DNA from 2 places in the Streptomyces sp. NPDC004539 genome. Region 1 is predicted to be linked to the other one. Evidence: riboswitches for the same ligand, from Rfam matches in the RefSeq annotation. Region 1 holds a riboswitch; the other holds the start of a gene.

Region 1 (15,699 bases):
AAGGCGGCCTGCCCGCAGGGCCACCCCCTCGCCCTGGACACCCTCGAACCCCGCCTCTTCTCCTTCAACGCCCCCTGGGGCGCCTGCCCCTCCTGCACGGGACTCGGCTCCCGCACCGAGGTCGACCCGAGCCTCCTCGTCCCGGACGACACCAAGTCCCTCGCCGAGGGAGCCGTCGCCCCCTGGACGAACACCAGCGGCGCCGACTACTTCACCCGCATCCTTGAAGCCCTCGCCCAGGCCCGCGGCTTCAGCACCGACACCCCCTGGCGCGAACTCCCCGCTCCCGTACGGAAGATCGTCCTGTACGGCTCCGACGACCGCCTCCACCTCGCCTACCGCAACCGTTTCGGCCGTGAACGCGACCACACCGTCCGCTACGAGGGAGTCGTCCCGCACATCGAGCGCCGCACGGCGGACGGCGGGGAGCACCGCTTCGCCGGCTACCTCCGCGAGACCGCCTGCCGCGCCTGCGACGGCACCCGCCTCGCCCCCGTCGTCCGCGCCGTCACGGTCGGCGGACAGGGCATCGCCCAGGCATCGGCGCTCCCGCTGGACCAACTCGCCCTGTTCGTCAGGGAACTGACCCTCACGGACAGCGAACGCCGCATCGCGGAGGCCGTCGTCGCGGAGATCGGCGAACGTCTGCGCTTCCTCCTCGACGTCGGCCTGGACTACCTCTCCCTGGACCGCCCGGCCGCGAGCCTCTCCGGCGGCGAGGCCCAGCGCATCCGCCTCGCGACCCAGATCGGCACGGGCCTGACGGGCGTCCTGTACGTCCTCGACGAACCGTCGATCGGCCTGCACCAGCGCGACAACGAACGGCTGATCGGCACCCTGGAACGCCTCAGGGACCGCGGCAACACGGTCATCGTCGTCGAGCACGACGAGGAGACGCTCCGGGCCGCCGACTGGGTCGTCGACATCGGCCCCGGCGCCGGAGTGCACGGCGGACACGTCGTCCACGCCGGCACGGTCGCCGAACTCCTCGCCCACCCCGACTCGTTGACCGGCGCCTACCTCTCGGGCCGCCGCCGGATCGCCGTACCGCGAGAGCGCCGCACCCCCGACCCGGAACGGCTGCTCACTGTCCACGGCGCCCGCGAGCACAACCTCCGCGACCTCACCGTCTCCTTCCCCCTCGGCCTGTTCACCGTCGTCACCGGCGTCTCGGGCTCCGGGAAGTCCACGCTGGTCAACGACATCCTGCACACGGCCCTCGCCCAGCGCATCCACCGCGCCCACCGCGTCCCCGGCCGGCACCGGACGATCACCGGCGCCGAGGACCTCGACAAGGTCGTCCAGGTCGACCAGTCCCCGATCGGCCGCAGCCCGCGCTCCAACCCGGCGACGTACACAGGGGTGTTCGACCATCTGCGCAAGCTGTTCGCGCAGACCCCGGAGGCGAAGGTCCGGGGCTACGGGCCCGGCCGCTTCTCGTTCAACGTCAGAGGGGGCCGCTGCGAGAGCTGCCTCGGCGACGGCACGATCAAGGTGGAGATGAACTTCCTGCCGGACGTGTACGTGCCGTGCGAGGTGTGCGGCGGCGCGCAGTACAACAGGGAGACCCTGGAGGTGAGTTACAAGGGCAAGTCCATCGCGGACGTCCTCGCGATGACCGTCGCGCAGAGCCGGGACTTCTTCGAGGGCCACCAGATCATCTCCCGCCACCTGCGCACCCTCGACGAAGTCGGCCTGGGATACGTCGCGTTGGGCCAGCCCGCCACCACCCTCTCCGGCGGCGAGGCGCAGCGCGTCAAACTCGCCGCCGAACTCCAGCGCCGTACGCGTGGCCGCAGTCTCTACGTCCTCGACGAACCCACCACCGGACTCCATGTCGCCGACGTGGAACGGCTGCTGACGGCCCTTCAGGGACTCGTGGACGGCGGCGACACGGTCGTCGTCATCGAACACAACCTGGACGTCGTCAAGGCGGCCGACTGGCTGATCGACATGGGCCCGGACGGCGGACACCGCGGCGGACAGGTCGTCGCCGAAGGCACCCCGGAACAGGTCGCCGCCCACCCCGCCTCCCACACCGGCCGGTTCCTGCACTCCCTCCTGGAGACGCCGTGACCCTCCTCGACCTGGAGCAACCCGTCGTGGCGGCCGAGGAGGACGCCGACGCCCCCGAGCCCCGGCTCACCACCGCCGGCGCCTCCGACGACCCCGTCAAGGACTACCTCCGCCTCATCGCCCGCGTCCGCCTCCTCACCGCCGAACAGGAGGTGGACCTCGCCAAACGCGTCGAGGCGGGCCTGTACGCCGAGCAGCTCCTCACCGAGGAGAACCCCTACGACACAGCCGAGTTGAGGCTCCTCGCGGCGGACGGGCAGCGGGCCAAGGCCCACCTCGTCGAGGCCAACCTCCGCCTCGTCGTCTCCGTCGCCAAGCGGTACACCGGACGCGGACTCGCCTTCCTCGACCTGATCCAGGAGGGCAACACCGGCCTCATCCGGGCCGTCGAGAAGTTCGACTACACCAAAGGGTTCAAGTTCTCCACGTACGCCACCTGGTGGATCAAACAGGCCGTCAGCAGGGCCCTCGCCGACCAGGGGCGCACGATCCGCGTCCCCGTCCACGCGGTCGAGATCATCAACCGTGTCGCCCGCGTCCGCCGGGAGATCCTCCACGACACCGGAGTCGAACCCACCCCCGAGCAACTCGCCGCGAAGGCCGACGTGTCGGTGGAACGCCTCGCCGAACTCGACGGCTACACCAGGGAACCCGTCTCCCTCGACACCGCCCTCGCGGACGACTCCGGCACCGAGTTCGGCGACCTCATCGTCGACACGGACATCCCCTCCCCGGTCGAACAGGTCACCTTCGGCCTCCTCCAGGAGGCCCTGCGCACGATGCTCGACGCGATGACCGCCCGCGAGGCCGGCATCATCTCGCTGCGCTACGGACTGTTCGGCGGCCGGCCCCGCACCCTGGAGGAGATCGGGCACGTCTACGGCGTCACCCGCGAACGCATCCGCCAGATCGAGGCCAAGACGATGTCCAAACTCCGCCACCCCTCCCGCTCCCAGGCGCTGCGGGACTACCTCGACTGACGGCCTCGCCCGCATACGGGACGGCGGCCCCCTGCGGAGCCGGCAGCCTCTTGCAAACACCGCGAAACGGTTTGTTAGGCTCCGTTCGCCTCCCGCGGGGGAAGTCCGGTGCGAATCCGGCGCTGACCCGCAACGGTGTGCGCGGAATCCTTTCCGCGCGAGCCCGATCGCCCACGGCCGGCACGCGACCCGTACGACCGCTCGCCGTGGACTGCGAGAGGGACCCGCAAGGTGCCTTCCCGCGCGACGCCCTCCCCTCGGCGGCCTCACCCGAAGGACCGCCGTGCGCCGAACGCCCCTCGCGCTGCTGACCGTCGCCCTCGCCCTCCTCCTGCTGCTCTCCCTGCTCGCGGGAGTCGCGCTCGGCTCCTCCGACATCGGCGTCGGCGACTCCCTGCGCCTCCTGTGGGCCGGCCTCACCGGCGGAACCGTTTCCGCACAGGACGCCGCCGACTACACCATCGTCTGGGAGATACGCCTGCCCCGCGTCGTCCTCGGCGCGGTCGCCGGCGCCGGCCTCGCCTCCGTCGGCGTTGCCGTCCAGGCCATGGTCCGCAACGCCCTCGCCGACCCCTTCGTCCTCGGCATCTCCTCCGGCGCGGCCGTCGGCGCCAACGCCGTCATCCTCATGGGCGCCTTCGCCGCACTCGGCGTCTGGGCCCTGTCCGCCGCCGCGTTCGGCTCGGCCCTCGCCGCGATGGTCCTCGTCTACGCGGTCGCCCGCACCCCGCGCGGCCTCACCCCGCTGCGCCTGATCCTCACCGGGACGGCGCTGGCGTACGGGTTCGAGGCGCTCACCACCGTCATGGTGTTCAGCGCCACCCGCGGCGAGGCGGCCCGCTCGGCGATGATGTGGCTGCTCGGCAGCCTCGGCGGGGCGACCTGGGCGCAGGTGCCGATCGCCGCCGTCACCGTCGCCGCCGGGTGGACGTGGCTGCGCCGCCGGGCCGGGGCGCTCGACGCGATCGCGATGGGCGACGAGACGGCGGCCTCCCTCGGGGTGCGGCCCGGCCGGCTGCGGCGGGAGCTGTTCGTCGTGACGGCCGCCGTCACCGGGACCCTCGTCGCGGTCAGCGGCGCGATCGGCTTCGTCGGCCTGATGGTCCCGCACCTCGTACGGATGGCCGTCGGCGCGAGCCACCGCCGGGTGCTGGCGCTCGCCCCGCTCGCCGGAGCCGTCCTCCTGGTCTGGGCGGACATCCTGTCCCGGCTGCTCGTCGCCCCCGCCGAACTCCCGGTCGGCGTGATCACGGCCGTGGTGGGGGTGCCCGCGTTCCTGCTGCTGATGCGGCGCGGCGGCCACGCCTTCGGCGGAAAGTGGTGACCGGCATGCGCCTCGACCTCGACGGCGTGACCGTCTCCGCGGCCGGCACCCGCCTCGTCCACGACATCCGCCTCACCGTCGAACCCGGCACGGTCGTCGGCCTCGTCGGCCCCAACGGCAGCGGCAAATCGACCCTGTTGAGATGCGTCTACCAGGCGCTGCGCCCCGACACGGGCACGGTCCGCCTCGACGGCGAGGACCTGCGGACGACGTCCCCGCGCGCCGCCGCCCGGGTGCTGGCCGCGCTCCCGCAGGAGTCCGGCGCCGAGTTCGACTTCACGGTCGCCGAGGTCGTCGCGATGGGCCGCCTCCCGCACGAGCGGCGCGGCGTCGGCGAGGACCGGAAGATCTGCGCGGAGGCCATGGCGGCGACCGGCGTCGGCCACCTCGCCGACCGGGGCTTCCTCGCCCTGTCCGGCGGCGAACGCCAACGCGTCCTGATCGCACGGGCGCTGGCCCAGCAGCCGCGCGTCCTGGTCCTCGACGAACCCACCAACCACCTCGACATCAGCCACCAGTTGGACGTCCTGACCCTCGTCCGGGACGCCGGGCTCACCGTCCTCGCCGCCCTGCACGACCTCAACCTGGCCGCCGCGTACTGCGATCGGCTGTACGTCCTCGCGGACGGCCGGCTCGTCACCTCCGGGACCCCCGAGGACGTGCTGCAACCGGCTCTGCTCGCCGAGGTGTTCGGCGTCCGCGCCCATCCCGTGCGCCACCCCGTCACCGGTGCCGTGCAACTCCTCTTCGACCGCCTGTAAGGAACCCCCCATGCGCTCCTTCCGTCAACTCGCCGCCGTAGCCCTGTGCCTGGCCGTCACCGGCTGCGGCGCCTCCGTGGAGAAGACCTCCACTGCGGCGGCCTCGGCCAAGCCGGTCACCATCACGAACTGCGGGAAGAAGGTCACCTTCGACCACGTCCCCGAACGGGTCGTCACCAACGATGTCGGCATCACGGAGCTGATGTTCGCGCTCGGCCTGGAGGACCGGATGGCCGGGTTCGCGATGCCCGACGACAAGGGCGATCTGACCGATGTGCCGTGGAAGGACGGCTACCAGAAGGTCAAGTGGCTCTCCAAGGACCAGCTCACCAAGGAGAACGTCCTCGACGCCCGCGCCGATCTGGTCTTCGCCGGCTGGAACTACGGCTTCCGCGAGGACAGCGGCTTCACCCCCGACGCCCTCGCCAAGCTCGGCGTCCCCTCCTACATCCTCACCGAGTCCTGCCGCAACGGCCGTACCGAGACCTCGCGGGGCATCATGCCGCCCCTGGAGGCGCTCTACACCGACCTCACCACCCTTGGGCAGCTCTTCGGCGTCGAGCAGCGCGCGGCGGCCCTGATCGCCTCCTTCAAGAAGGAGATAGCCGCCGTCCAGGCCCCCGCGAAGCGGCCCAAGGTGTTCCTCTACGACAGCGGCCAGGACTCCCCGTTCACCTCCGGGAAGTACGCCGCGCCCGACCAGATCATCAGCGCGGCCGGCGGTGAGAACGTCACCCACGACGTCGACGACTCCTGGACGACCGTCGGCTGGGAGACCGTCGTCGCCCGGAACCCGGACGTCATCGTCATCTGCGACTACGGGGACGTCAGCGCCGAGCAGAAGCGGAAGTTCCTGCTGTCGTACGCGCCGCTCAGGAACGTCGCCGCCGTCAGGAACAAGCGGATCTTCGTCCTCGACTACGTCGACCTCGTCGAGAGCCCCCGCAACCCGTCGGCGATCGCACGGCTCAACGCGTATCTGAAGACGGTCGCCTAGGGTTCGCGCGTCTCGGACTCCAGCGAGGCGCGGGTCGCCGGGCCGTACACGCCGGAGTCGTCCGAGAGGATGAGGCGGGTGAACTGGTAGGTGCGGACGGCGCTCTGGACGCTCTCGTCGTAGACGCCGGTCGCCTCGCCGTCGTAGCGGCCGATCTGCTTGAGGCGGAGCTGGAGTTCCCGCACCTGCGGGCCCGTGTCGCCGAGGCGCAGGACGCGCGGGGTCTCGTCGCCGTCGCCCTGGGTGGGGGTGGGGTCCGGGGCGGTGGTGGGGGAGGCGGCCGAGCCCGATGTCGGGGTCGACGTGGGGGCGGTCGACGGGGAGCCGGTCGGGGAGGCCGTGGCGCTCTGCGTGGACGACGCCGAGGACGACGGGCTCGTGGACGTGGAGGGGCTGGGGGAGCCGGGTGTCTCCGTCGCGCTGGCGGAGACCTGGTCCGGGACGCTCTCGCGCAGGTCGTCCTGGAGATGGTCGGCGCGGGACGGCGTCTGGTACATCGAGACGCCGACGAGGACGCCCGCCGCGATCGCGAAGGTGGCGGCGGAGACGGTGACCAGGGCGATCCGGCTGCGCTTGGCGGGGGGCTTGTCGTCGGCGTCGGAACCGGCCTGAGGGAGCAGCACGGTGTCGGGCTCGGGGTCGGGCTCAGGGAAGTCGCCCGGGCCGGAACCCTCGCCGGGCGCGGGGAGGAAGCTGTACCCCGAGTCCTGGGCAGCCTCCGGGGCGGACTCCCTGGTTCCGTCGTCGTCGCCGGACACCGCCCTGCCGTTGTGTTCAGTCACGCCTGGTCCCTCTCCATGAGATCTCCGATCCTATGCGGAAGTCCCACTTTCAATCTTCACGGGTCTCCACAAGTGGAGGGCCCGGCACGGGAGTTGGGACCGGCGGCGCCTGTCCGGCCTACCGGCTCCAGGCCCCGGAGGCCGCCGCCCGCGCCGCGTACTCCGTGAACGAGACCGGCTCCCGTCCCAGCAGCCGCGCCACCGTGTCGCCCGGCGCGGCCGTGTGCCCGTCGCGCATCACCGCGAACAGGGCGTCGAGTTCATGGACCGCCTCCTTCGCGAACCCTTCCTCCAGCAACTCGGCACGGTACTCCTCCGGCGTCAACTCCTCGTAAGCAATGGGCCGTTCGGCCGCGCGGGCGATCTCCGCGACCGCGTCCGCGAAGGTCAGCGCCCGCCCTCCCGTCAGCTCGTACACCTCCCCTTGGAGCCCCCGCGACGTCAGCAGGACCGCCGCGACGTCCGCGATGTCCCGTACGTCCACGAAGGGTTCGGGGACGTCACCGGCCGGCAGGGCGAGCCGCCCGGCGCGCAACGGGGCCCGCCAGAGGTCCTCGTCGAAGTTCTGGTGGAAGTTGTTGGGCCGCAGGACCGTCCACTCGACGCCGGACTCCCGAACGGCCTTCTCCCCGGCGGTCATTCCCCGGAAGGTGTCCGCCGGAGCCCGGTCCACGCCCCGCCCGGACAGCGCCGTGAACCGGCGGACCCCGGCGTCGACCGCCTGCCGGACGAAGGGCTCGGCGAGCGCGGGGTCCTCGGGCGCCAGCAGATGGACGGCGCCGATGCCGTCCAACGCCCGCGCCCACGTGTCCTGTTCGGCCCAGTCGAAGCGCGCCGCGCCGGTCCGCGACACCACCCGCACCCGCCGCCCGGCCGCCCGCAGCGCCGGGACGAGCCGCCGGCCCACCTTTCCCGTCGCGCCCAGTACCAGAATCGTGTCCGTGGAGTTCGTCATGCCCCTCAGTCAACTGGGGCGTCAAACCGGGGGACATGGCCGATCGTCCGCGGGAACTGCCTGATCGTCCAGGCCCTAGGGTGTCCCCATGGAGCCGTTCGACGATCTGTTGCAGGGCGTGCGCGCGGACGGGGCCGGACTCCGCCGCACCGACCTCCCACCGCCGTGGTCGCTCCCCCTGGGCGGCGGCAACTCCCTCACACTGTGCGTGGTGTTGGGCGGCACGGCCCGCCTCGACCGGGGCGAGGAGGTGCGGGCCGGCGACACCGTCGTCGTCCGGGGCCCCGACACCGTGCGCCTGCGCTCCGACACGGACCGCGCGACCCTGCTCACCGGCGTGTACGACGCCCGGGGCGCCGTCGGGAGACGGCTCGTCGGGGTGCTGCCGGGGGTGATGGTGGTCCCCGGCGACGACGACTGCGCGCCGCTCCTGGACTTCCTCGCCGGACCGGCCGACGGCGGCGCACCCGTCGTCCAGGACCGGCTGCTGGACTGGCTGCTGGTGTGCGCGCTGCGCGGCTGGTTCGACCGGCCCGGGAACGTGCCGCCGGGGTGGTTCGGGGCGCTCGGGGACGAGGTCGTCGGGCCGGTGCTGCGGGTGATGCACGCGTCCCCGGAGCGCGCGTGGACGCTCGTCGGGCTGGCCGCCGAGGCGGGCGTGTCCCGCACGACCCTCGCGGACCGCTTCGTCCGCCTCGTCGGCACCCCGCCGCTGACCTACCTCACCGTCTGGCGGATGAACCTCGCGGCGGACCTGCTCACCGGGACCCGGGAGACGGTCGGCGCGGTCGCCCGGAAGGCCGGGTACGCGGACGCGTTCGGGTTCAGCGCCGCGTTCAAGCGGGTGTACGGGGTCAGCCCGAGCGTCTACCGCAGGTCCCGGGCGCCCGAGACGACGGCCGGCAGCGGGACCGGCTGATAATCTCACCGCGGCCGTGAACCGTCGCGGCCGTCGACCGAGGAGGTGGGACCCATCACCGCAGGACCAGGCAGGGCACTCACCCCCGACGACACCGGCCGGCGCGTCTGACCCGAGGTCGACCACCGGGAGTGCCCTGGGAAACCGGCACCCCGAAAGGCCAGCACCTCATGACGTACGACGCCTTCCCCGCCCCCGACGGCACCCCGCTCGCCCTCCACGCCACCGGCGACGGCACCCCCCTCGTCTGCCTTCCCGGCGGCCCCACCGACTCCGCCTACCTGGGCGACCTCGGCGGCCTCACCGCCCGCCACCGGCTGATCCGCCTCGACCTCCGGGGCACCGGCCGCTCCGCCGCCCCGGCCGACCCCGCCTCCCTCCGCTGCGACCGCATGGCCGACGACGTCGAGGCGCTCCGCGTCCACCTGGGCCTCGAAAGGATGAATCTCCTGGCCCACTGCGCGGGCGCGAACCTCGCCGCCCTGTACGCGGAACGCCACCCGGGACGCGTGCACCGCCTGGTGCTCGTCACCCCCAGCACCCGCGCCGTCGGACTGCCGGTCCCCGGCGGACTCCGGCTGGCCACGGCCCGGCTGCGGCACACCGAACCCTGGTTCCCGGAGGCGTACGCGGCCCTGGAGGCGATCGTCTCGGGACACGGGGACGACTGGGAGGCCGTCACCCCCTTCTCGTACGGCCGCTGGGACGCGGCGGCGCGGGCACATCACGCCGCCGAATCACTTGATCCGGTGATTCTCGGGGCGTACGGGGCTGACGGCGCGTACGACCCGGCACGCACGCGTGCGGCACTCGCCGGGTTCGGGGCGCCGGTGCTGGTGGTCGCGGGGGAGGTGGACGTGGTGGCCCCGCCGAGGGTGGTGAAGGAGTTCGCCGGGCTGTTCCCGGGGGCGGAGTTCGTGGTGCGGGAGGGCGGCGGGCACTTTCCGTGGATGGACCGGGCCGAGGAGTTCGCGCAGGTCGTGGACGGGTTCCTGCGGGAGTAGGGGGCGTTGTCAGTGGCGTCTGCGAAGGTGGGGGCAGTGGCGATCGACGAGGGAAGGAAGGGCGCTGGGATGGGCGGGGGAATCTGGGAGGGGATGCGGTGGGAGGAGTGGCGGGACCGCGAGAGCGTCCGCGCGCGGCTCGACGCGGGGGCGGACCCCGAGAGCTGGTCCAGCGGCGGACGGCCCCTCCACCAGGCGGCGTTCGCGGGCTCCCCCGAGGTCGTCGCCGAGATCGCCGCGCGCGTCGCCGACGTGGACGCCCTCCAGGAGGGGGTGACGGCCCTGTGGGAGGCGCTGGTGTACGGCCGGGTCGACAACGTCCGCGCGCTCGTCGCCGCCGGTGCCGATCCCTGGCTGCCCCAGCTCGGCGGCTGGTCCCCGGGGCGCCTCGCCCTCGCGGGACCGACACCGGAACTCTTCGAACTTCCCCCGGGACAGCCCGGCTTGACCGAGCCGGAGCGCCGCGCGGCCGACGAGGGGGCCCGGCTGCTGTCCGCCCTCGGGGAGTTCTACCACGACGGCATGAGTGTCGCCTGCGTCGCCGGGATCGACGCCGACGAGGCCGTACGGCGCCTGGAGGCGGGAGAGGTCGACCCCGAGACGCTCGACGAACTCCTCGCGGACCCCTACGACTTCGACATGGACGAGAGCCTGCTGATCGTGGGGGTGACGACCGTGCCCGGCGGGTGCGTCGTGTCCCAGGCGTGGGGGTACGGGGCGTCGATGCCGGGCGTGCTGAAACTGCTGACCGGGGGGACGCGCGGGTACGGGGTGTACGCCAATCCGAAGAGCGGCAACCAGGGCCGGATCTTCCGGGACGGCGTGGCCGAAGGATGGGATCTGCACCCCGGGGGCGGGCCGTACCAGGGTGACGGCCCCGAAGAGGTCCTGGCGAGCTACCTCTACCACGTCGAGCCGATGGCGTACGCCTGCTCCTGGGCCGGACTGCGGCCCGAGGACGCGCGGGCGTTCACGGGGACGCCGGACAGGTGGGTGGCGCTGCCGGACGGGGACTACTGGGACTGGAAGGAGTAGAGGCAGCCGGAGCGCACGGGCGCCGTGCGCACAACCGTGCGACCCGTGGGCGCCGTTGGCGGGGCGCGGGGGAGAACGGATGGTGGAAGCCGTCACTCCGGACAGGCGCTTCGGGAGGGGGCCCGCCGGGCATGGTCACTGGGGCGGTCCGCCCGGTCGAAGGCGCCTGGGCTCGGACATCAGCACATTTCGTACGTCACCGGACCCGCAGCAGGGGTCCGCAGGGAGGGGAGCCATGTCGTCGTCCTGGTCTGCTTCGGAACACCGACCGGATGAGGAACGGGCACAGCCTGTCGTGGGACCGGCGGGGACCCCGGCCTCCGCCGCCGTCTTCCTGGTCCTCACCGTCGAACCCGGCGGCGAACCCGTGGTCCGGGACCTGCTCGCCGGCCTCGCCGGACTGGTCAGATCGGTCGGCTTCGGACACCCCGAAGGACAGCTCACCTGCGTCGCGGGCATCGGCGCCGACGGCTGGGACCGGCTCTGCGGCGACGGAGAACGCCCCGCCGCCCTGCACCCCTTCCGCCCCCTCGAAGGCCCCCGGCACCGCGCCGTCGCCACCCCCGGCGACCTGCTCCTCCACCTCCGCGCCACCCGCCCCGACCTCTGCTTCGCGCTCGCCACCGAGCTGGTGAAGCGGCTGCGCGGCGTCACCGTCCTCCAGGACGAGGTGCACGCCTTCGCCTACTTCGACGCCCGCAACCTCCTCGGCTTCGTCGACGGCACGGAGAACCCGGTCGGCCTCACCGCCGCCGAGACCGCGTACGTCGGCGCGGAGGACCCGGGGTTCGCGGGCGGGTCGTACGCGATCGTCCAGAAGTACCTGCACGACACGGAGGCGTGGGAGAAGCTCCCCACCGAGGAGCAGGAGGGCGTCATCGGGCGGACCAAGGCGACCAACATCGAGCTGGAGCGGCCCGGCTCGCACGTCGACGTGAACACGCTGACCGGTCCCGACGGGGAGGAGCAGCGGATCTTGCGGGCAGCGATGCCGTTCGGCCGGCCGGGACACGGTGAGTTCGGCACGTACTTCATCGCCTACGCGCGCGACCCCGAGGTCCCCGAGACCATGCTGCGGCGGATGTTCCTCGGCACCGAGGACACCGGGCCCGACCCGATCCTCGACTTCTCCGAGCCCGTCACCGGCACGCTGTTCTTCGTGCCGCCCGCGGAATTCCTCAAGAGGTTGGCGGCCCGCTGAGGCGCTACCCCTCTACGGTCCTGTAGAAGTATCCCCGGGTGATCACTCAACCCGCCCTTGTCCGGGGCGGGTTGACCGGGTGTGCCCTCTCGTACGCGTGATGAAGGAGCTAGGGCAGCAGGATGCCGCACATGCAAGACCGGGCGATCGAAGCGGACGCCGTCGAAGTGGGCGCCGTCGCGGCGGCGCCGGGGAAAACCGCCCGTCAGGAACTGGCCGACCGCTGCCGCGCCGTCGCCGAGTCCCGCTGGTTCGCCCTCACCGTCTTCGCGGTGATCCTCCTCAACGCGGCGCTCCTCGGCGTGGAGACGTACGCCGGGCTGGTCTCCCGCTGGCACACGGGATTACGGTTCGCCGAGCACGTCTGCCTCGCCGTCTTCACCGTCGAACTCCTGATCCGGCTCGGTGCGCACGCCGACCGGCCCCGGGACTTCTTCAAGGACCCCTGGAACCTTTTCGACCTCGCGGTGATCCTCACGACGTTCCTCCCGGTCGTCCGCGAGAACACGACCGTCCTGCGCCTCCTGCGCCTGGCCCGCGTCCTGCGCAGCGCCAGGTTCCTGCCCCAACTGCGGGTCATGCTGGTCGCCGTGGTCCGCAGCCTGCCCGGCACGCTCAGCTTCCTCCTCGTCGGCGCGCTCCTGCTCTACGTGTACGCCATGGTCGGCTGGGTCTTCTTCAGCCACGAGGACCCCCAGCACTACGGCTCCATCGGCCGGGCCGTCCTCACCCTGTTCCTCCTCATGACCCTGGACGGCATCGGGGACGCGGTGCACTCGGGGCTGGAGATCTCGCGCTGGAGCCTCGTCTACTACGCGTCGTACGTGCTGCTGGCCTCGTTCGTGCTGGTCAACGTGTTGATCGGGGTGGTGATCACGTCGCTGGACGAGGCGCGGGACATGGAACGGGAGCAGGAGAGGGAGCGCGAGGGGTCACGGGACCCGGACGGGGAGCGGGTGAACACGCCGCGGCCGGTGCGGCGCGAGCGGTTCCGGGCCGCCGAGGACGACGAACTGCTCCTGGCCCGCATCGCCGCCGCCCGCCAAGCCCTGGACGACCTCGAACGGGACCTCGCGGGGGCGGGCCGGCCAGGGCCTTGACCTCAAGTCCGCTTGAGCTCGTACGGTCCCGCCATGACGACCCAGCACCTCACCGACGCCGAACTCGCCGCGCAGCCGATCGCGTACTGGACCGGCGTCGCGTACGAGGCGACCATCGCCCACGTCCGCTCTCACATGGCCGAACTCGGCACCTCCCAGCCTCAGTTCTGGATTCTGCGCCACCTGTCCCGACACGACCTCTCGGCCGACGGGCAGGGCAGGACGGTCCCGGAGCTCCGGGAGGCCATGACCGGCTACCTCCGGCCCGAGGACGATCTGGCCGCCGAGTCGGAGACCCTGCTGGGCAAGAGGTGGATCACCCGTGACGGGGAGGAGCGGCTGTGGATCACCGAGGCGGGGGAGGACGCGCGTCTGGAGATCAAGCGGCACGCCCCCGCTGTCCGCGAGCGGATGCACGAGGGCGTCGACGACGCCGACTACATCACCACCGTGAAGGTGCTGCGGCGGCTGATCGAGAACACCGGTGACCCCGGCGGGGCGCTCGGATGAGGCTCAGGTGCCCTGCAAGCGGGCCGTCGTCCGGGTCAGGGCCGTGGTGAAGGGGTGGGCCGGGCGGGTCAGGATCTGATTCGCCGGGCCCTCCTCGACCAGTTCGCCCGCGTCGAGGACCGCGACGCGGTGGGCGAGGGCGGCGGTGGTGAGGTCGTGGGTGATGAGGAGGAGGGTGAGGTCGGGGCGGGTGCGGAGGAGGGCGGTGAGGGTGTCGAGGATCGTACGGCGGGTGACCGGGTCGAGGGCGGAGGTGATCTCGTCGCACAGGAGGACACGCGGGCGGGCGAGCAACGCGCGGGCCAGGGCGGCGCGTTGGAGTTCGCCGCCGGACAGGGCCGCCGGGCGGCGGTTCCACAGGGGTTCCGTGAGGGCCAGGCCCCCGAGGGTGCTTCGCGCTTCCTCCCGCGCCGCGGCCTCGGTCGCGCCGCGTAGGCGGATCGCCGTGCGGGACACCTGGTCGAGGATGGTGCGGTGTTCGTCGAACGAGGCCCGCGCGTCCTGGAACACGTACTGGACGGCGGCGAGTTGGGAGCGGGTGCGGTCGCGGAGGCTGTGGGGGAGCGGGGTGCCGTCGAGGGTGACCTCGCCGTCGTAGGCGCGGTGCAGGCCGGCCAGGGCGCGGGCCAGGGTCGTCTTGCCGCTGCCCGAACGGCCCACGACGGCGAGGCATTCACCTCGGTGGAGGGTGAGGCGGGGGATGCGGACGACCGGGGCGCGGCGGTGACGGGCCGTCAAGTTCTCGATCTGGAGGACCGGTTCGCCCGGCTCGGTGTCCGGTGGGGTGAACGGCCTTTCCGCGTCGAAGAGTTCGCGGGTCCAGGGGTCGCGCGGGGTGAGGCGGAGGCCGTCCGCGCTGCCCGACTCGACGATCCGGCCCGCCCGCATGACGTGCACCTCGTCGGCCAGGGCGCGCACGACGTCGAGGTCGTGACTGAGGAGGACGACGGCGATGCCCCGGGCGGCGAGCGCGGCCAGTTCGTCGACGACGCGGCTCTTCGTCAATGTGTCCTGCCCGGTGGTGGGCTCGTCGGCCACGACGACCTGGGCGCCGAGGAGGAGGGCCTGCGCGAGGGTGACGCGCTGCTGCTGGCCGCCGGAGAGCTGGTGCGGGAAACGGCGCAACAGGCCCTCGGGATCGGAGAGCTGCGCGTCGGAGAGCGCGCCCAGGACCAGCCCCCGGCGCTCCGCGCGCGGCCGGGTGCGGGCGAGGTCCGTGAGGAGCGCCGAGACCCGGCGGGCGGGGTTCAGGACGGACGCCGGATGCTGCGGGACGTACCCGGCACGGCCGGCGGCCCGGACCTCGCCGGTGACGGCCGCGCCCGCCGGGAACTCGCCCAGCAGCGCGAGCCCCGTCGTCGTCTTGCCGCTGCCTGACGCCCCGACCAGCGCGGTGACCCGGCCGGCGGGCACCCGCAGACTCACCCCGTCGACGATCGCCCGCCCCCCGATCTCCACCCGCAGCTCCCGCAGTTCGGCCACGACGGACCCCGACCCGACACTCATGTGGACGACTTCCCTTCTTCCCGGAGCGGCGCCCCGCCCTCGCGGACCGACTCCACTTCCCGCTGACCCGAGGCCACTTCCCTACGACCCGGCCCCGCTTTCCCACGGCCCCCCGGCACATCCCTGTGCCCCGAAGCCGCCCCCTTACGCCCCGCCCCCGCCGGCTTGCGGCTCAGCGCCGCGTCGAACAGCAGATTCGTCCCCGTCGTCAACGCGACGATCAGCAGAGCCGGTACGACGACCGCCCACGGCTGCACGAACAGCCCCGTCCGGTTCCGGTCCACCATCACCGCCCAGTCCGCCGCGTCCGGCTCGACCCCGACCCCGAGGAACGCGGCCGTCGCGACGAGGTACAGCACCCCGGTGAGCCGGGTCCCCGCGTCGGCGGCCAGCGTCCGTACGCCCGACCGCGCGACGTGCCCGACGGCGATCCGCCACCAGCTCTCGCCCTGCATCCGCAGCGCCTCCACGGCCGGACGCGACGCCGCCTCCCCGGCCGAAGCGCGGACGATCCGCGCCGCGTCCGGCACGTTCACCGCCGCCACCAGC
Region 2 (15,699 bases), on a different contig from region 1:
GGCTCGCCGGTATCGCCCCGCTCCCCCCGACCCCGCAACAACTCGAACCCGGCGCCCTGGTCGTCGTCGCCCCACCCGCCCCCCTCGCGGACCTCCCCGAGCTGTACCGCCTCTGCGTCCGCGCCGTCGACCTGGTCCGCCGCCGCGGCCACCACGGCCTGCACCAACTAACTGACCTCGCAGCAGAGTTGGCCCTGGCTGAACAACCCCTCCTGGGCACCTACCTGACGACCCGCCTCCTCGGCTCCCTGGACCCCACCGACGACTTCCACCGCCAACTCGCCCTGACCGCCCTCACCTTCCTCGACCTCGGCCGCCGCCTCGACCAGACCGCCGCCGCCCTCTTCACCCACCCCAACACCGTCCGCTACCGCCTCGCCCGCCTCCAGCAAATCACCGGCAGCTCCCTGGGCAGCGGCCCGGGCGGCCACACGGAGACCCTCCACTGGTGGTGGGCCCTGACGACGTGGCTCGGTGGGGAGCGGTCGGTGGGGGCGTCGTCGTACGAGGACGCGGGGTAGGTCAGTAGGGTGGCGGGATGGCGTACGAGGGCGGGGGTCGGTTGTTCGGGTCGCGGGACGGGTTCGGGCTGGAGTTTCATGTCGAGCGGGACCCGGGGTTGTTGTGTGTGGATGTGTTCGTGGGCGGGGTGCATGTGAACGCGTGGGACAACGCGTTCTATCCGCCGCTGCTGGTGAAGAAGCTCGGGGACGAGTTGCCGCGGTTCCGTGGGGCGGGGGCGGCGCCGGTGGGGTTCAGTTCGCCGGTCGAGGCGTTTCTCGTCGCGGAGAGTTGGGCGTACGACGAGGTCGGGGAGGAGCCCGAGGTGGGGGAGGCGCTTGCTCGGTGGGCGTTTCTGGACTGGGGTGAGTGCACCAACGATGTGAGGGCGTTCGCGTTTCCTGATGGGGAGTGGCTGCATCTCGGTTGTCGGTTGTACGAGGAGGGGCGTCCGGCGCTGGGGGCGCCGACCGTGGCGTCGGTGAGCCGGGTGTCGTTCGTCGAGACGCTGGAGCAGGGCCTCGACGTCGCCGAGCGCGAGTGGGCCGTCCGGCTCGCGGCGATCATGGCCCGGTATGAGGAGGCGCGGGAGTGACCGCCAGGCACGGCCTCATGGCGGAGGCGATCCGTACCGGGCGGCTCGATCTTGTGCCCTTGCGCGTCGAGCACGCCGGGGAGATGGCGGTCGTGCTGTCCGATCCTGCGCTCCATGCCTTCATCGGTGGTGCACCGGACACTCCGGAGGCTCTGCACGAGCGCTACCTGCGCCTCGCCGCCGGTTCCTCCGAGCCGGGGGTGGACTGGCTGAACTGGGTGGTCCGGCTGCGTGAGGGAGGGTGCCTGGTGGGGACTGTTCAGGCGACGGTCGAGCGGAGGGCCGTCGCGGGGGTGGCGTGGGTGGTGGGGACCCCGTGGCAGGGGCGGGGGATCGCCGGGGAAGCCGCCCGGGGGTTGGTCGGGTGGCTCGTCGAGAAGGGGGTGGACACCGTCGTCGCCCATGTCCACCCGGACCACCGGGCGTCGGCCGCCGTCGCGGCGAGTGCGGGACTGACGGCGACCGGGGAGTGGCAGGAGGGCGAGGTGCGATGGCGGCTCAGCCTCGCGGACGCCGGGAAACCCTGAGGCGTACGGCTCCCTCCCGGGGATAGCTTGACCCGGTGATCACACTCCCCCTCTCCACCGAACGCCTCCGCCTGCGCCTCTTCACCCCGGACGACCTCGACGACCTGCACGCCTACCAGGGGATTCCCGAGGTGGCCCGCTACCTGTACCGGCCGCCGCTGACCAGGGACAAGTGCGCGGAATCGCTGGTGCGGCGGTCCGCCGGGACGCGGTGGGCCGAGGACGGCGACGATCTGGTGGTCGCGGTGTGCCGGGCGCAGGAGCCGGGGGTCGTCGGGGAGATCGTGCTGAAGCTGGCGAGCGCGCGGGCGCGGCAGGCGGAGATCGGGTGGGTGTTCCATCCGGCGCACGGCGGACAGGGGTACGCGGCGGAGGCGGCGCGGGCGGTGGCCGCTCTCGCCTTCGAGGCGTTCGGGGTCCACCGGCTCTTCGCCCGGCTGGACACCCGGAACACCGGGTCGGTGCGGGTGTGCGAGCGGCTGGGGATGGCCAGGGAGGCGCACCTCGTGGAGAACGATCTCGACGGGGACGGCGAGTGGGGCAGTGAGTACGTGTACGCGGTGCGCGCGGACCGGTGGCGGGCGGAGGGCGTGTGATAGCTTCCCAGGGCCAGTCGAACCCATGTGCGCGCAGGTGGGCGCACGGGTCAGGGAATCCGGTGGGAATCCGGAGCTGACGCGCAGCGGTGAGGGTGACGGGCGGGGCAACAGGCCACTGGACGGGGTGAGTTCGTCCGGGAAGGCGCTCCGGCCGGACGATCCCGAGTCCGAAGACCTGCTGGCGGCCACCGGCCGGGAAGACGGTCGGGGGTTCGACCGTACGACCGGGCTTCGCGTACGAGCCCTCGACGCCGAAGGATGCTCTGTGCGGCTCGCACGTCCCGCTGCCCTGTTCATCGTCTCCGCCGTCCTGCTGACCGGGTGCGGAGGGTCCTCGGAGAAGGACTCCAAGAGCGCCGCCGAGGCGGTGACGCTCACGAACTGCGGGCAGAAGGTCACCGTCGGCTCCCCGCCGAAGCGGGCGGTCTCCCTCAACCAGGGCACGACCGAGATCATGCTCTCCCTGGGTCTCGCGGACCGCATGGTCGGCACGGCGACCTGGACCGACCCGGTCTCCGCGAACCTGACGAAGGAGAACGCGAAGGTCAAGCGCCTCGCGGACAACGCCCCCTCCCTGGAGACCGTCCTCGACACCGAACCGGACTTCGTGGCCGCCTCGTTCGCCTCGACCCTCGGCAAGGGCGGCGTCGCCCCGCGCGAGCAGTTCGAGAAGCTGGGCGTCCCGACGTACCTCTCCCCCTCCGACTGCGTCGGCAAGGACAACGGCGGGGACGGCGACGGCGCCCGCACCCAGCCCCTCGCGATCGACACGATCTACGGCGAAGTCCTGGACCTGGCAAGGATCTTCGGTGTCGAGGAACGCGGCGAGAAACTGGTCGCCGACCTCAAGAAGCGCGTGACGGCGGCGACTTCGGGCCTCAAGGCGCAGGACGTCACGCTGCTGTACTGGTTCGCGAACTCCCAGTCCCCCTACCTGGCGGGCTGTTGCGGCGCCCCCGGCGTCATCACCCGCACGCTGGACGCGAAGAACGCCTTCGCAGACACGAAGGACGAGTGGCCGCAGGTGAGTTGGGAGACGGTCGCCGACCGCGACCCGGACGTCCTGGTGATCGGCGACCTGACCCGTAAGCAGCAGACCGCGGAGACCGCCGCGAAGAAGATCGAGTTCCTGGAGTCGAACCCGGTCACGAAGAACATGACGGCGGTGAAGAAGAAGCGGTACGTCCTGCTGTCCGGTCAGGCCATGAACCCGACGATCCGTACGGTCGAGGGCATCGAGAAGGTCGCGGCGGCGCTGCGCGCGGACGGCCTCGCGGGATGACCCGGGCGACGGCCCGCGGGCTGCTGCTCGGCGCGGGCGGCCTCGCGCTGCTGGCCCTCTCGGTCGCCCTGGCGATCACGATCGGCCCGGCGGACATCGCCGTCGGTGACGTGTGGGCGTCGGTGGCGTCCCATCTCGGCTGGGGCCACTCGGAGCTGAGCCCGCTGCGGGACGGCATCGTGTGGAACCTGCGGCTCCCGCGCACGCTCCTCGCGGCAGTGTGCGGGGCGGGGCTCGCGGTGTGCGGGGCGGTGATGCAGTCGCTGCTGCGCAACCCCCTCGCGGACCCGTTCGTGCTGGGCGTCTCCTCGGGCGCGTCGACGGGCGCGGTCGTCATCGTCGTCCTCGGCGCGGGCGGCGGGCTCGTGTCGGTGTCGGGCGGGGCGTTCATCGGGGCGATGCTGTCGTTCGGGCTGGTGCTGCTGCTCAGTCACACGCTGGGCGGGACGACGGACCGGGTGGTCCTCGCGGGGGTCGCGGCGATGCAGCTGTTCTCGGCGCTGACGTCGTTCATCGTGATGACGGCCGCCGACGCGGAGACCACGCGGGGCATCCTGTTCTGGCTGCTGGGCTCGCTGAGCGGCGCGGACTGGACGGACGTCGCGGTCGGCGCGGCGATCCTCGCGGTGGCGCTGCTGGTCTGCGTGGGCCAGGCCCGCACGCTGGACGCGTTCGCGTTCGGCCAGGACGCGGCGACGTCGCTGGGCGTCTCCGTGGCCCGTACCCGGCTGATCCTGCTCTGTACGACGGCGCTGCTGACGGCGGCCCTGGTCAGCTCGGCGGGTGCGATCGGCTTCGTCGGCCTGGTCCTGCCGCACGCGACCCGCGCCCTCACCGGCCCCGGCCACACCCGGCTGCTCCCGGCGACGGCGCTGGCGGGCGCGGTGTTCCTGGTCTGGGTCGACACGCTGGCCCGGACGGTCCTCGCCCCGCAGGAGGTCCCGGTGGGGGTCGTGACGTCCCTGATCGGGGTGCCGGCGTTCGTGGCGGTGCTGTACCGGACGAAGGGGGCGCGGTGAACGGGCTGAACGCGGACCGGGTCCGCCGTACGGCGGGCGGCACCCTGATCCTCGACGGCGTCACCCTCACCCCGCGCCCCGGCGAGGTCACGGGCCTGCTCGGGCCGAACGGCTCCGGGAAGTCCACGCTGCTGCGGCTCCTCGCGGGTGTCCTCGCCCCGGACTCGGGCACCGTCACCCTCGACGGCCGCCCGCTGCCGGAGGTGGGCCGCCGGGCGGTCGCGCGCCGGGTCGCCGTCGTCGAGCAGCAGGCGGACACGCAGGTCGCGCTGACGGTCGTCGACGTCGTCCGGCTGGGCCGTATCCCGCACCGGCGGGCGTGGGCGCCGGCCGCGCCGGGTGACGAGGACGCCGTGCGGACGGCGCTGGAGCGTACCGGGCTCGCGGACAAGGCGGAGCGGCCCTGGCACTCCCTGTCGGGCGGGGAGCGGCAGCGGGTGCACATCGCGCGCGCCCTCGCGCAGGACCCCCGTGAGCTGCTCCTGGACGAGCCGACCAACCACCTCGACATCCAGCACCAGTTGGCCCTGATGTCCCTGGTCACGGAGCTGGGCATCACGACGGTCGTCGCCCTCCACGACCTCAACCTCGCGGCGATGTACTGCGACCGCCTGGCCGTCCTCAAACAGGGCCGCGTCATCGCGGCCGGCACCCCCCGCGAGGTCCTGACGGAGTCGCTCGTGGCGGACGTGTACGGCGTACGCGCCACGGTCACCTTCCCCGAGGAGGCGGCCGACGGCCGTCCGCACATCCGTTTCCTCGGCCCGGTGTGAGCGGGGCGCACACGCGGGAGCCGGTGAAGACCCGGCGTCCGGCCGTGTGAGCCGGGCGCACGCGCCGGACGGCGGCCGGGACGGGTGCGCGCCGCGGGCTGCCGGGAGCGCGTGCGCGCCACCGAAGGCCGGGGCCGCACGATGTGCCACGGCCGGCCGGGACGGTGTACGCGCCACGGCCGCCGGGCAGCCCGCGAGGCGTTCCCCCACATCGGCGCGGCGCCCCGGCCCCACTCCCCGCCCTCGCCCGGAGGGCCACGCGCCCGTGTCGCTCCCCTGTGCCGCCGCGCGCTCTGCCGACGCCGGGGCGGCCTGTGCTGAGGTCTGTGGTCGAGGGACACGCGACGGCGTGTGAGGACGGCCGAGTTCGGGAGGTGCTGTGGTGAACGGTCGGTTGGTGGTCCATGCCTTCGCCGGGCAGGGGGATTTCTCGCTGGCGCCGCTGCTCGGGGCGCTGGACGCGCAGGACGTCGTGGAGGAGGCGTTGGAGGAGGTCGCCGCCGAAGGCGACGCGGTGGCCGGGGAGTTCGGGGTGGCGCCGGTCGTGTCGCGGTTACTGAGCGGGGAGTTGAGGAGTTCACGGGAGCTGGCGGACGGCCCGGTGGGAACGCCGCAGTACGCGCTGTTCGCGTGCTCGGTGGCCGTGCACCGGGCGCTGTGCCGCTCGGGGTTCGCCCCGGACCGGGTGGTCGGCATGAGCTTCGGCGACATCGCGGCCTGCGTCGCTGCGGGCATGCTGGACGTCGCGGACGGCACCCGGATCGCCTGCCTGGTGGCCCGCGCGCTGACCGGTCACCCCGGCGGCATGCTCCTGGTCGAGCCCCCGGCGACGGACGGCGACCCGGAGGCCGAGGCCCACCGCCTCCTCGCCGCCCTGCACCTCCCCGGCCTGACCCTGGCCTGCGTCAACGACGACCGCCGGGTCATCCTCACCGGCCCGTCCGACACCGTCACCCTCGCCGAACAGCTCCTCCTCGGGCTCGCCCTGCCGGTCGTCCGGCTGAGGCTGCCGTTCCTGTGCCATCACCCCGAACTGGAGGACGACGCGCGGCGGTTCGTCGAGAGCATCCGGGACGTCCGGGTGGACGTGGCCCGACTCCCCGTGCACTCCTCCCTGTTGGGGCGGGCGTACCGGCCGGACGACGACGTCCGCGAGGTCCTGTCGTACGGTCTGACCCGGCCGGCCCGGCTGCCGGGGGTGCTGCGGCAGGCGGTGGGCGGCGGTCCGGCGCTGCTCCTGGAGGCCGGTACCGGGAGCGCGTTGACGCGCAGCGCGCGGGAGGTGTTCGCGGGGCGGGACGTCACAGCGGTGGCTCCGCTCACGGCGGACGGGTTCGCGTGGGTGACGGGGGTGTCCAATGGGCGATGAGGCTCTCCCGGTCGACGGGGGTGACGTGGCGTCAGCTCTGCTTCGCTGCGCGGCCGTTCTCGGCGACGCCGGTCAACTCCTGGCGGACATCGACCGGTTGGCGGACGTCCAGGCGAGGGCGGCGGTGCGGCGGCCCGCGCTGTACATGGCGCTGGTCAACCACTACACCCTCTGCCTCAACGCGGTCGTCTCCTTCGGCTCCGACGACGCCGCCCTGAAACCGGCCCGGGAGGCGCTGGAGCGGGGGACGGCCAAGGGGGTGTTCCTGGTGACGGAGGCCGGACGGGCCGGCAGTCACCTCGGCGCCCGCACGACAGCCCGATTCGACGCCACGGCAAAGGAGTTCGTGCTCGACACCCCCGACGCGGACGCCGTGAAGTTCTCCAGCGTCCGGCCCGACGGCGTGCCGACCTTCGGCGCGGTCGTCGCACGGGCGGTGGTCGAGGGCGTGGACCGGGGGACGTTCACGTTCCTCGTGGACCTCACCGACGGCGAGCGGGCCGCGCCGGGTGTGGAGATCTCGGGGCCCCTCACGGCGAGCGCGCTACCGCTGGAGTACGGCCTGATCCGGTTCCGGAACTGCCGTGTCCCGTACGGACGTTGGCTGTCCGACGGGGCCTGGATCGACACGGACGGCCGTTTCACCGACCCCTCGGGCTCACCCGGCGCCCGGCTGCGCCGGACCATGTCGGTCGGCCAGACCCTGTGGGCGACGGTCCCCTCCGCGATGTCCGCGATGTCCGCACGGGCGACCGCCTCCGCACTCCGGTTCGCGCAGCACCGTACGACACCGTCGGGGCAGCCTCTGCTGGCCCATCTCACCCACCAACGGGCCCTGCTGGAAGCGCTGTCCGGCGTGTACGCGCTCTCCCGGGCGGCGGACGCGGCGCTCGCGGCGTGGCGGTCGAAGACCTCGGGTGAGCCCGCCCCGGAGGCGGCGCTGTCTCCGTGGGTGGCCGTGGACGCCTCCCTCGCCCTGCTGAAAGCGGTGTCGACGGAGGAGGCGGCACGGGTCGTCGAGGTGTGCCGGCGGCGCTGCGGGCTCGCCGGGTTCCTGGACGTCAACCTGCTGGAGGGGTACCTCGGTGCCGCGCAGGCGTTCACCGTGGCGGGCGGGGACAACGCGCTGATCCTCCTGGATACGGGACGGGCAGCGCTCAGCACAAATGGCACCCAAGGCCCCGCCGTCCCCGGCGAGTTGACCGACCCGAGCTGGTGGCCGAGCGTCTCCCGCACGCACGCACTCCGTCTCGCGGCCGACACCTCCCCCGACGACCTCCCCCGCCTCAAGGAACTCGGCGAGGCGACGGCGGCGACCTTCCTGGCCGACACCCTGGCCGCACCCGAACACGCACCCGAACACACGCACGCACACCCCCTCGCCACCCTCTTCGGCCTCCTCCAGGCCGACCGCTCCGCCGGCCGCCTCGTCGCGACCGGCGTCCTCACCCCCGACGCCGTACGCGCCCTCCCGAAGGCGATCGACCGCCTCTGCGCCGAACTCGCCCCTCGACTCCCCGAGCTGGCCGCACAGTTCGACCCCCGCCCGGACCCCACTCCCCCGCTCGGCGCCCCGCACTACGCCGAGGCACTGTGGGATCACTTGGCGAACTCGTTGGCCTGAGGCTCCCGTACGACCACGTCGCAGGGGAACTCGACCCGCAGCAGCACCTCCTTGAGCCGCCGGGTCACCTGATCGCGGACGGCGTGCCCGGCCCCCCGGGCGGTGACATGGAGCCGGTACCGCTGCCGCCCCATCCCCCCGCGCCCGGCGACGGACCGCACGATCTCGGTCCGCACGTGCAGCACCCCCGGCAGCGCGCCGACCAGCTCCCGCACCCAGCGCAGGGACACCCGGTCGCCGTTGATGACGACGAAGTCGGCTATCCGGCCGCAGAAGAAGAGGTGCCCGCTGTCGTCGACCCGGAACACGTCCCCGGTGGCGACCGTGTCGGCCGCGACGAGCCCGCGCCGCCCGGCCGCGCCGTGTCCGACGCGCCGGACCATCGCGCTGGGGGTCGTCACGAGGAGTTCGCCCTTGAGGCGTTCGCCGCGCACGGCGACTTCGACGCCCGGCAGCGGGAGGCCGACGGAGGTGTACCGCTCGGGGGGTGCGCGGTGGGCGGCGAGGGTGGAGACGCGGGGGCCGGCCTCGGTGAGCCCGTAGGTGAGGTAGAGCTCGCCGCCCCGGTGCCGGGCGAGGAGTTCCTTGACGTGGGTGGCCTCCAGGGAGTCCCCGCCGACGGTCAGCACGCGCAGGGAGGCGGGGAGTTCGTAGGTGTCGTCGAGGAACGAGCGGACCAGGGACGGGGACAGGGAGGAGACCGTCACGCCGTGCCGGCTGAGCCCCTCCCGGTAGGTGCCGGGCGCGAAGGGGGGTCCGCTGAGGACGAGCCGGGCGCCGGTCGCTATCCCGGCGAGGGCCTGGGCGACGAGCGCGAAGGAGTAGTGCAGCGGCAGGTTGAGCCAGACGGTGTCCGCGGCGCGCAGCCCGATCGCCGCCGCGTGCCGGCGCGCGTTGTCGAACAGGGCGGCGACCCGGTGCAGACAGCCTCCGGCGGTCCCGGAGGTCGCGGAGGTCATGACGATGGCCTGCCCGGGTTCGTAGGTGCGGGGGTGGGTGGTGGCGATGCGGCGGACGACGAGGTCGGGGGCGGTGGTCGCGAGGGCGGCGGCGCCGAGTGCGTCCGCGATGATCCGGCGCCGGTGCTCGGGGCAGGCGCGGGGCAGCAGGACGGGGACGAGGCCCGCGTAGTGGGCGGCGAGGAACGCGGTGAGCTGGGTGTGCGCGTCGGGGACGGCGACGAGGACCGGGCTGCCGGGCGGGAGCGCGGCACTCGCGAACGCCTCCCGCACGTCCGCGAGTGCCCGCCGGCGCACCGGCTGCCCGGCGTCGGTGTCGACCCGGGTACGGAGGTAGTCGGCCACCTGTTCCTCGGGCGGGACGGGCGTGAGGATGCTCAACGTCAACTGCCTTTCGTGATCGGCCAGGTGAGAAAGCAGCAGTCGTACGCACGGTGCGCGGGCCGGAGTCGGCGGGTGCTGGGGGGGAGCGGCGGAGGTGGGGGGACGGGCGGCCGGGTCCGTCGGCGCGGCCGAGGGGCGACCGGGGTGGCCGGGGAGGCGCACGGTCGCGGTCACCGGGTGGCATGCCGGGTCGCCGGAGGGTGCCCTCCCTGGGTCGAAACCACCCGCCCTAAGTCAAACCACCTGTTCGCCGCCTGTAAAGGACGCATGGTCGGCATTGCGGCGCGCGCGGACGGGCGGCGGCCGTCCGTGGTGTCCGTGGGTGCGCCCCCGGCTCGCGCGGAGCGCGGCGTGAGCCGTACTGCTTCGTGTGTGCCTCGCCCGTCGTCGTGGTGCTGTGCGAGAACGAGAGGGCGGCGCCGGGCGGCTGTCGAACGCCGGTTCCCTGTCCCCTCCTCGGCCGGTGCGGGCCGTGCGGCGCCGCCTGGGCCCGGTTCCCTCTCTGCGGAAGGCTGCGTGATGAACGTACCGACAGGCGTCGTCGGCGCCGGTTCCTATCTGCCGGCGCGGCGGCGCACGAACGACGAGGTCGGGCCGGCGGCCGGGGTGTCGGCGGAGTGGATCGCCGGGCGGACGGGGGTGCTGGCCCGGCATGTGGCGGCGCCGGACGAGGCGGCGTCGGATCTGGGGGCGGCGGCCCTCAAGTCGGCGCTCGCGGCGGGCCGTCTGGAGGCCGAGCGGCTCGATCTGCTGGTGGTGGCGACCTCGACGCCGGACGAGCTGGGGCCGGCGACGGCGTGCCGGGTGCAGGCGCTGACGGGGGCGCGGCACGCGGTGGCGCTGGATGTGACGGCGGCGTGTTCGGGCTGGCTGTTCGGGGTGCGGGTGGCGTGCGACTGGCTGGCCGGGGACGGGTCGGCGCGGTACGCGGCGGTGGTGGGTGTCGAGGCGTACTCGAAGTTCGTGGACCCCGCCGACCGGGCCACCGCCTCCCTGTTCGGGGACGGCGCGGCGGCCACGCTCCTCGGTCCGGTCGCCGAGGGGCGGGGGTTCGGGGCGTTCACGCTCGGTTCGGACGGGCGGTTCGCGGACCACGCGATGATCGCGGCGGGCGGCAGCCGTGCCCCGGTGGGTGCCGGGGGCCAGCGGATCACCATGAACGGCAAGGGAGTTCGCGATTTCATCCTGGACGTGTTCCCGCGCATGCTGGCCGACGCGCTGGGCCGGGGCCGGGTGACGCTGGACGACGTCGCGCTCGTCGTCACCCATCAGCCGAACCCGGTGCTGCTCCAACGGGCCGCGCGCGAGATGGGGGTGACGGACCGTCAACTGGTCGTGGTGGGCGACGAGGTGGGCAACATCGGTGCCGCGAACATCCCTTACGCGCTGGCGAAGGCGGCGTCCGAGGGGCGGCTGCGGGACGGTGATCTGGTGGTGATCATCGCGTTCGGGGGCGGGGTGACCTGGGGGTCGACGCTACTGCGCTGGACCGGCGCCCCGGCCGTACGCGTCGCACCGGCGCCCGCGCGGCTCCGACTGCGCTGATTTTACGAACCCTTGACGTAGGCCCGCGCACTGGCCACACTCCCGGGAAAGCGCTTTCCACCCGCACTCTCCCACCCCACAGGAGACGACCATGCGCCGATTCGGCACCACCGCGACCGCCCTGGCCCTGCTCACCGGCGGCCTCCTGTTCACCCACTCCCCCACCGCCTCGGCGGCGGCCTGCGGCGAGGGCTCCTACCAGGCGGAGGCCGTCCTGAACGGCTCCACCTGGACGGCGCGGCGGGGCAGTACGGTCAGCTACACCGGCACGGACATGCGGGCCGCGATGCAGGCGGCCGTCAACAGCCTGACGGCGAACCGGACTTCGAAGGAGCGGGTCGTCGTCCGGGGCTCGGGGAACATCGGCGCCGGTTCCCGGGTCTCCCTGCCGAGCTACACCGTCCTCGACGTGTGCGGCACGATCAACGTCACCGGCAGCGGCTCGGGCGACCAGGCGCCGGTGTACTCGCGCGGCACCCGGGACATCGAGGTCCAGCACCTCACCCTGACGGGCTCCCCGCTGTACGGGGTCTTCCTGCGCAACGTCCAGAACGTGGTCCTCGGCCAGCTCGACATGCGGCTGTCGTCCGGCCTCGGGGTACGCATCGACAACCGGGGCAACACCGCCGAGTGGACCCGCAACGTCCGGATCGACAACGTGTTCGTGTCCGGGGCGTCCAGTCACGCCGTCGAGACGTACGGCGTGGACGGGCTGACCGTCGGGACGGTCACCGCGCGCAACGTCGGCGAGTCGGGGCTGCTGCTCAACCAGACCGTCAACGCGACCGTCACGAAGGTCGACGCGGACGGCGCGGGCGCCGGGACCGGGTACGCGGCGTTCCGGATGGCCAACCGCAACGGGCGGATCGGCAACGCCTACCCGACGAACATCCGGGTCGGCGAGGTCGTCGCGCGCGGCGGCGGGCGGGGGGTGTTCTGCGTGTCGGAGAGCGGCGGCGCGGTCATCGACCGGATCAGCCTGACGAACACCGGCAACAACGCCGTCCTCATCGAGAACTGCACGAACGTCAGCCTCGCGGCGCAGAGCGGGACCGTCACCGGGGGCGGCGAGATCCGCCTCGCCGCCCGGTCCGAATTCCCGAACAACGCCGACATCGTCGTACAGAACCTCACGGTCACGAACTCGCGGATCACCGAGAACCCGTGCGGGTCGAACACGACGTTCCGCAACATCCGGCTGGTGAACAGTACGCAGAACGTCTGCTAGTCGACGGGTTCGGTGCCGGCCTGCGGGGTCGGGGCCGGGTGGGCGCGGCTGAGGGCCTCGCCCTCGATGTCGAGGTGCGGCAGGAGGCGGTCGAGCCAGCGCGGGAGCCAGGCCACCTTGTCGCCGAGGAGGGCGAGGACGCCGGGCACGAAGGCCATGCGGACGACGAACGCGTCGAAGAGGACGGCGACGGCGAGACCGAAGCCGATCATCTTGATCATGGACTCGGAGGCGGTGATGAAGCCGGCGAAGACCGAGATCATGATGAGCGCGGCGGCGGCCACGACCCGGGCGCTGTAGCGGAAGCCGGTGGTGATGGCCTCCCCGGCGCCCTGGCCGTGGACGTACGCCTCGCGGATGCGGGAGACGAGGAAGACCTCGTAGTCCATGGCCAGGCCGAACACGATGCCGACGAGGAAGATCGGCATCATGCTCATGATCGGCCCGGTCGACTCGACGCCGATGAGGCTCGCGAGCCAGCCCCACTGGAAGACGGCGACGACGCAGCCGAGGGCGGCGAGCACGGAGAGCAGGAAGCCGAACGCCGCCTTCAGCGGGATGAAGATCGACCGGAACACCATCAGCAGCAGGATGATCGCGAACCCGACCACGACGACCAGGTAGGGGATCAGCGCGCGCTGGACCTTCTGGGCGACGTCGATGTTGAGCGCGGTCGTCCCGGTGACCTCGAAGGTCGCGCCCGTCCCGGCCACCGTCTCCTTGCGATGGTCGCGGATCGAGTGGACGAGGTCCTCGGTCTTCTTGTCGGTCGGCGACCAGGCGGAGACGGCGGAGAACACGGCGGTGTCCCCGGTCTGGTTGAAGCGGGCCGGGGTGACCGAGACGACGCCCTCCGTCGCCTTGATCTTCGCCTCGATCGCCGAGACGGCCGCCTTCGCGTCGCCCGCCTTCTGCGCGTCGACGACGATCGTCAGCGGCCCGTTGAAGCCGGGCCCGAAGCCCTTGGCGAGGTCGTCGTAGGCGCGGCGTTCGGTCGTCGACGTCGACTTGACCTCGTCGCCGGGCATGCCGAGCTGGAGGTGCAGGACCGGGATCGCGAGGACGACGAGGCTCGCCACCGCCGTGAACCGGACGGGGAAGGGGTGGCGCTGCACGAACTCCGCCCACCGGCTGCCCCGGTTGCCGAGCACGCCCTGCACCCGCCGCCCGGTGAGCCGGTAGCGCCGCGAGAGCACGGCGCGCGGCCAGAACCCGATCAGTGCCGGGGCCAGGGTCAGACAGACCAGCACGGCGATGACGACCGCCCCCGCCGCGCACAGGCCCATCTTGGTGAGCATCGGGATGCCGACGACGGAGAGCCCTGCGAGCGCGATGACGACGGTCAGGCCCGCGAAGACGACCGCCGAACCGGCCGTGCCGACGGCTAGCCCGGCCGCGTCCTCCTCCGTGTGCCCGTTGGCGCGCTCCTCGCGGTAGCGGGACAGCACGAACAGGGCGTAGTCGATACCGCAGGCCAGGCCCAGCATCGTGGCGAGCGTGCCGGTCGTCGAGGTGAGCCCGAACGAGCTGGCCAGGGAGGTGATCGCGGTCATGCTGACCCCGACGCCGAGGACGGCCGTGAGCAGCGGGAGACCGGCGGCGGCCAGCGAGCCGAAGGTGACGAGCAGGACGACGGCGGCGACGACGATGCCGATGACCTCACCCGCCCCGCCCGCGCCCGGCGTCTCCGCGAGCGCCGTACCGCCCGCCTCGACGGTCAGGCCCGCGTCCCTCGCACCCTGGGCGGCGCCGCGCAGGGTGTTCTTCGCGGCGTCGGTGAGGTCGTCGGCGGCGACCTTGTAGGTGACCGTCGCGTACGCCGTCGAGCCGTCCTTGCTGACGGCGCCGGCCTGGAAGGGGCCGACGGCGGAGGCGACCTGCGCGCCGCCCGCCGCCTGGGTGACGGCCTTGTCGATGGCCGCCTTGTTCGCGGCCGACGTGACCTGCTCCCCCTTGGGGGCGACGAAGACCAGGCGGGCGGTCGCGCCGTTGGCCTGGGCGCCGGGGAACCGCTTGTCCATCAGGTCGAAGGCGCGCTGGGCCTCGATGCCGGGTGCGGAGAACGCGGTGTTGGGGGCCGCCGGGGCCGCCGCCGAGGCCGCGCCGAGTCCGACGAGGATCAGGACCCACAGGGCTGTCACGTACCAACGCCGTCGGAAGGACCATCTGCCGAGCCGGTAGAGCATCGAGGCCATGCGGAACGCTCCTCACGTGCGACCCCCGGGCTCACAGTGTCGGGCAGGCCCCGGGACGCCGCATGTCGTGATCCGGGGGCCGGTGTGCGGCGCCTTTCGTCGTGGCGGGCAGGATGGGGGGCATGAGCGTAGTCAAGATCAACGTACTGACGGTCCCCGCCGAGCAGCGCGAGACCCTGGAGAAGCGGTTCGCCGGGCGGGCCCACGCGGTCGAGAACTCCGACGGTTTCGAGTGGTTCGAGCTGCTGCGGCCGGTCGAGGGCACCGAGACCTACCTCGTCTACACGCGCTGGCGGGACGAGGCGTCCTTCCAGGCGTGGATGGAGGGGCCGATGAAGCAGGCGCATCAGGGGGGCGGGGGTGAGGGCGGGGGCGAGCGCCCGAAGCCGGCGTCCTCCGCGTCGACGCTGTGGTCGTTCGAGGTGGTGCAGCAGGCGGGGCCGAAGGGGGAGTAAGGGGTTTGAGGTGGGGCCGGGGGTGCTTGCGGGCGCCTCCGGCTCGGGGGGCAGGGGGCTTGTGGGCTCGGGGTGGGCTTGGACTTGTGGACTCGGGGCGGGATTGGGCTTGTGGGCTCCGGGGTGTCGTCGGCTCAAGCCTGGGCGGCTGCCCCTCGCAGGATGTCCCGCATCGATCCCATCCCGTATCTGTCGTCCCCGCTCGACAGTTCGGCGACCTCCCGGAGTGTCGCCGTCAGGTCCACTCCGGCCTCCCTCGCCTGCCGGCACAGATCCCACAGGGTGAGGAGTTCGTCGCGGGTGTCGTGGCCGTGGTCGACGAGGGAGAGGTGCAGGAGGCGGCGGCGGAACCCCTCGGGGGTCGGGTCGCGGGGCGAGGTGGTGGCCCAGCGGAACGAGGGGTGGCGGGCGAGCAGGGCGCGCAGTGCGGCGCGGGTCGCGTCGTCGTCCGTGTCGTAGCGGTCGATGATCTCCGCGAGAAGCGCGTCGGCGTCGTCCCACGGGCCCAGGTCCTGGCCGAGTTCGGCGGCCCACTCGGGGTTCGTGAAGTCCACCGGCCGCTCGGCGACGGGGCGCAGCGCGGCGTCCAGCAGCGCGACCCGTTCCGCCAACTCCCTCATGTCTCCCAGGTGTTACCGGCTTCC

What was found. A riboswitch is a leader RNA that binds a small molecule or an ion and turns the genes downstream of it on or off. The one in region 1 is predicted to bind cobalamin.
Region 2: linked by a shared signal. The riboswitch ahead of ABZX85_RS21825 (ABC transporter substrate-binding protein) and the one ahead of ABZX85_RS43540 (iron ABC transporter permease) in region 1 are both predicted to bind cobalamin.

What each region holds. Positions count from the first base shown of each region.
Region 1 is NZ_JBEXLS010000033.1:85,560-101,258, forward strand. Features, by position in the region: gene uvrA (excinuclease ABC subunit UvrA) at 1-2,076, shown strand, start outside; gene ABZX85_RS43535 (RNA polymerase sigma factor) at 2,073-3,056, shown strand; cobalamin riboswitch at 3,121-3,250, shown strand; gene ABZX85_RS43540 (iron ABC transporter permease) at 3,340-4,380, shown strand; gene ABZX85_RS43545 (heme ABC transporter ATP-binding protein) at 4,386-5,141, shown strand; gene ABZX85_RS43550 (ABC transporter substrate-binding protein) at 5,152-6,138, shown strand; gene ABZX85_RS43555 (peptidoglycan-binding domain-containing protein) at 6,135-6,920, opposite strand; gene ABZX85_RS43560 (NAD(P)H-binding protein) at 7,039-7,875, opposite strand; gene ABZX85_RS43565 (AraC family transcriptional regulator) at 7,964-8,794, shown strand; gene ABZX85_RS43570 (alpha/beta hydrolase) at 8,965-9,798, shown strand; gene ABZX85_RS43575 (ankyrin repeat domain-containing protein) at 9,868-10,833, shown strand; gene ABZX85_RS43580 (Dyp-type peroxidase) at 11,069-12,034, shown strand; gene ABZX85_RS43585 (ion transporter) at 12,157-13,134, shown strand; gene ABZX85_RS43590 (MarR family winged helix-turn-helix transcriptional regulator) at 13,168-13,644, shown strand; gene ABZX85_RS43595 (ATP-binding cassette domain-containing protein) at 13,648-15,150, opposite strand; gene ABZX85_RS43600 (ABC transporter permease) at 15,147-15,699, opposite strand, start outside.
Region 2 is NZ_JBEXLS010000010.1:89,655-105,353, reverse strand. Features, by position in the region: gene ABZX85_RS21845 (helix-turn-helix domain-containing protein) at 1-521, shown strand, start outside; gene ABZX85_RS21840 (hypothetical protein) at 539-1,096, shown strand; gene ABZX85_RS21835 (GNAT family N-acetyltransferase) at 1,114-1,623, shown strand; gene ABZX85_RS21830 (GNAT family N-acetyltransferase) at 1,659-2,219, shown strand; cobalamin riboswitch at 2,272-2,399, shown strand; gene ABZX85_RS21825 (ABC transporter substrate-binding protein) at 2,488-3,504, shown strand; gene ABZX85_RS21820 (iron chelate uptake ABC transporter family permease subunit) at 3,501-4,523, shown strand; gene ABZX85_RS21815 (ABC transporter ATP-binding protein) at 4,520-5,296, shown strand; gene ABZX85_RS21810 (acyltransferase domain-containing protein) at 5,679-6,665, shown strand; gene ABZX85_RS21805 (acyl-CoA oxidase) at 6,691-8,289, shown strand; gene ABZX85_RS21800 (AMP-binding protein) at 8,265-9,635, opposite strand; gene ABZX85_RS21795 (ketoacyl-ACP synthase III) at 10,152-11,177, shown strand; gene ABZX85_RS21790 (hypothetical protein) at 11,269-12,405, shown strand; gene ABZX85_RS21785 (MMPL family transporter) at 12,402-14,600, opposite strand; gene ABZX85_RS21780 (antibiotic biosynthesis monooxygenase) at 14,723-15,055, shown strand; gene ABZX85_RS21775 (hypothetical protein) at 15,190-15,675, opposite strand.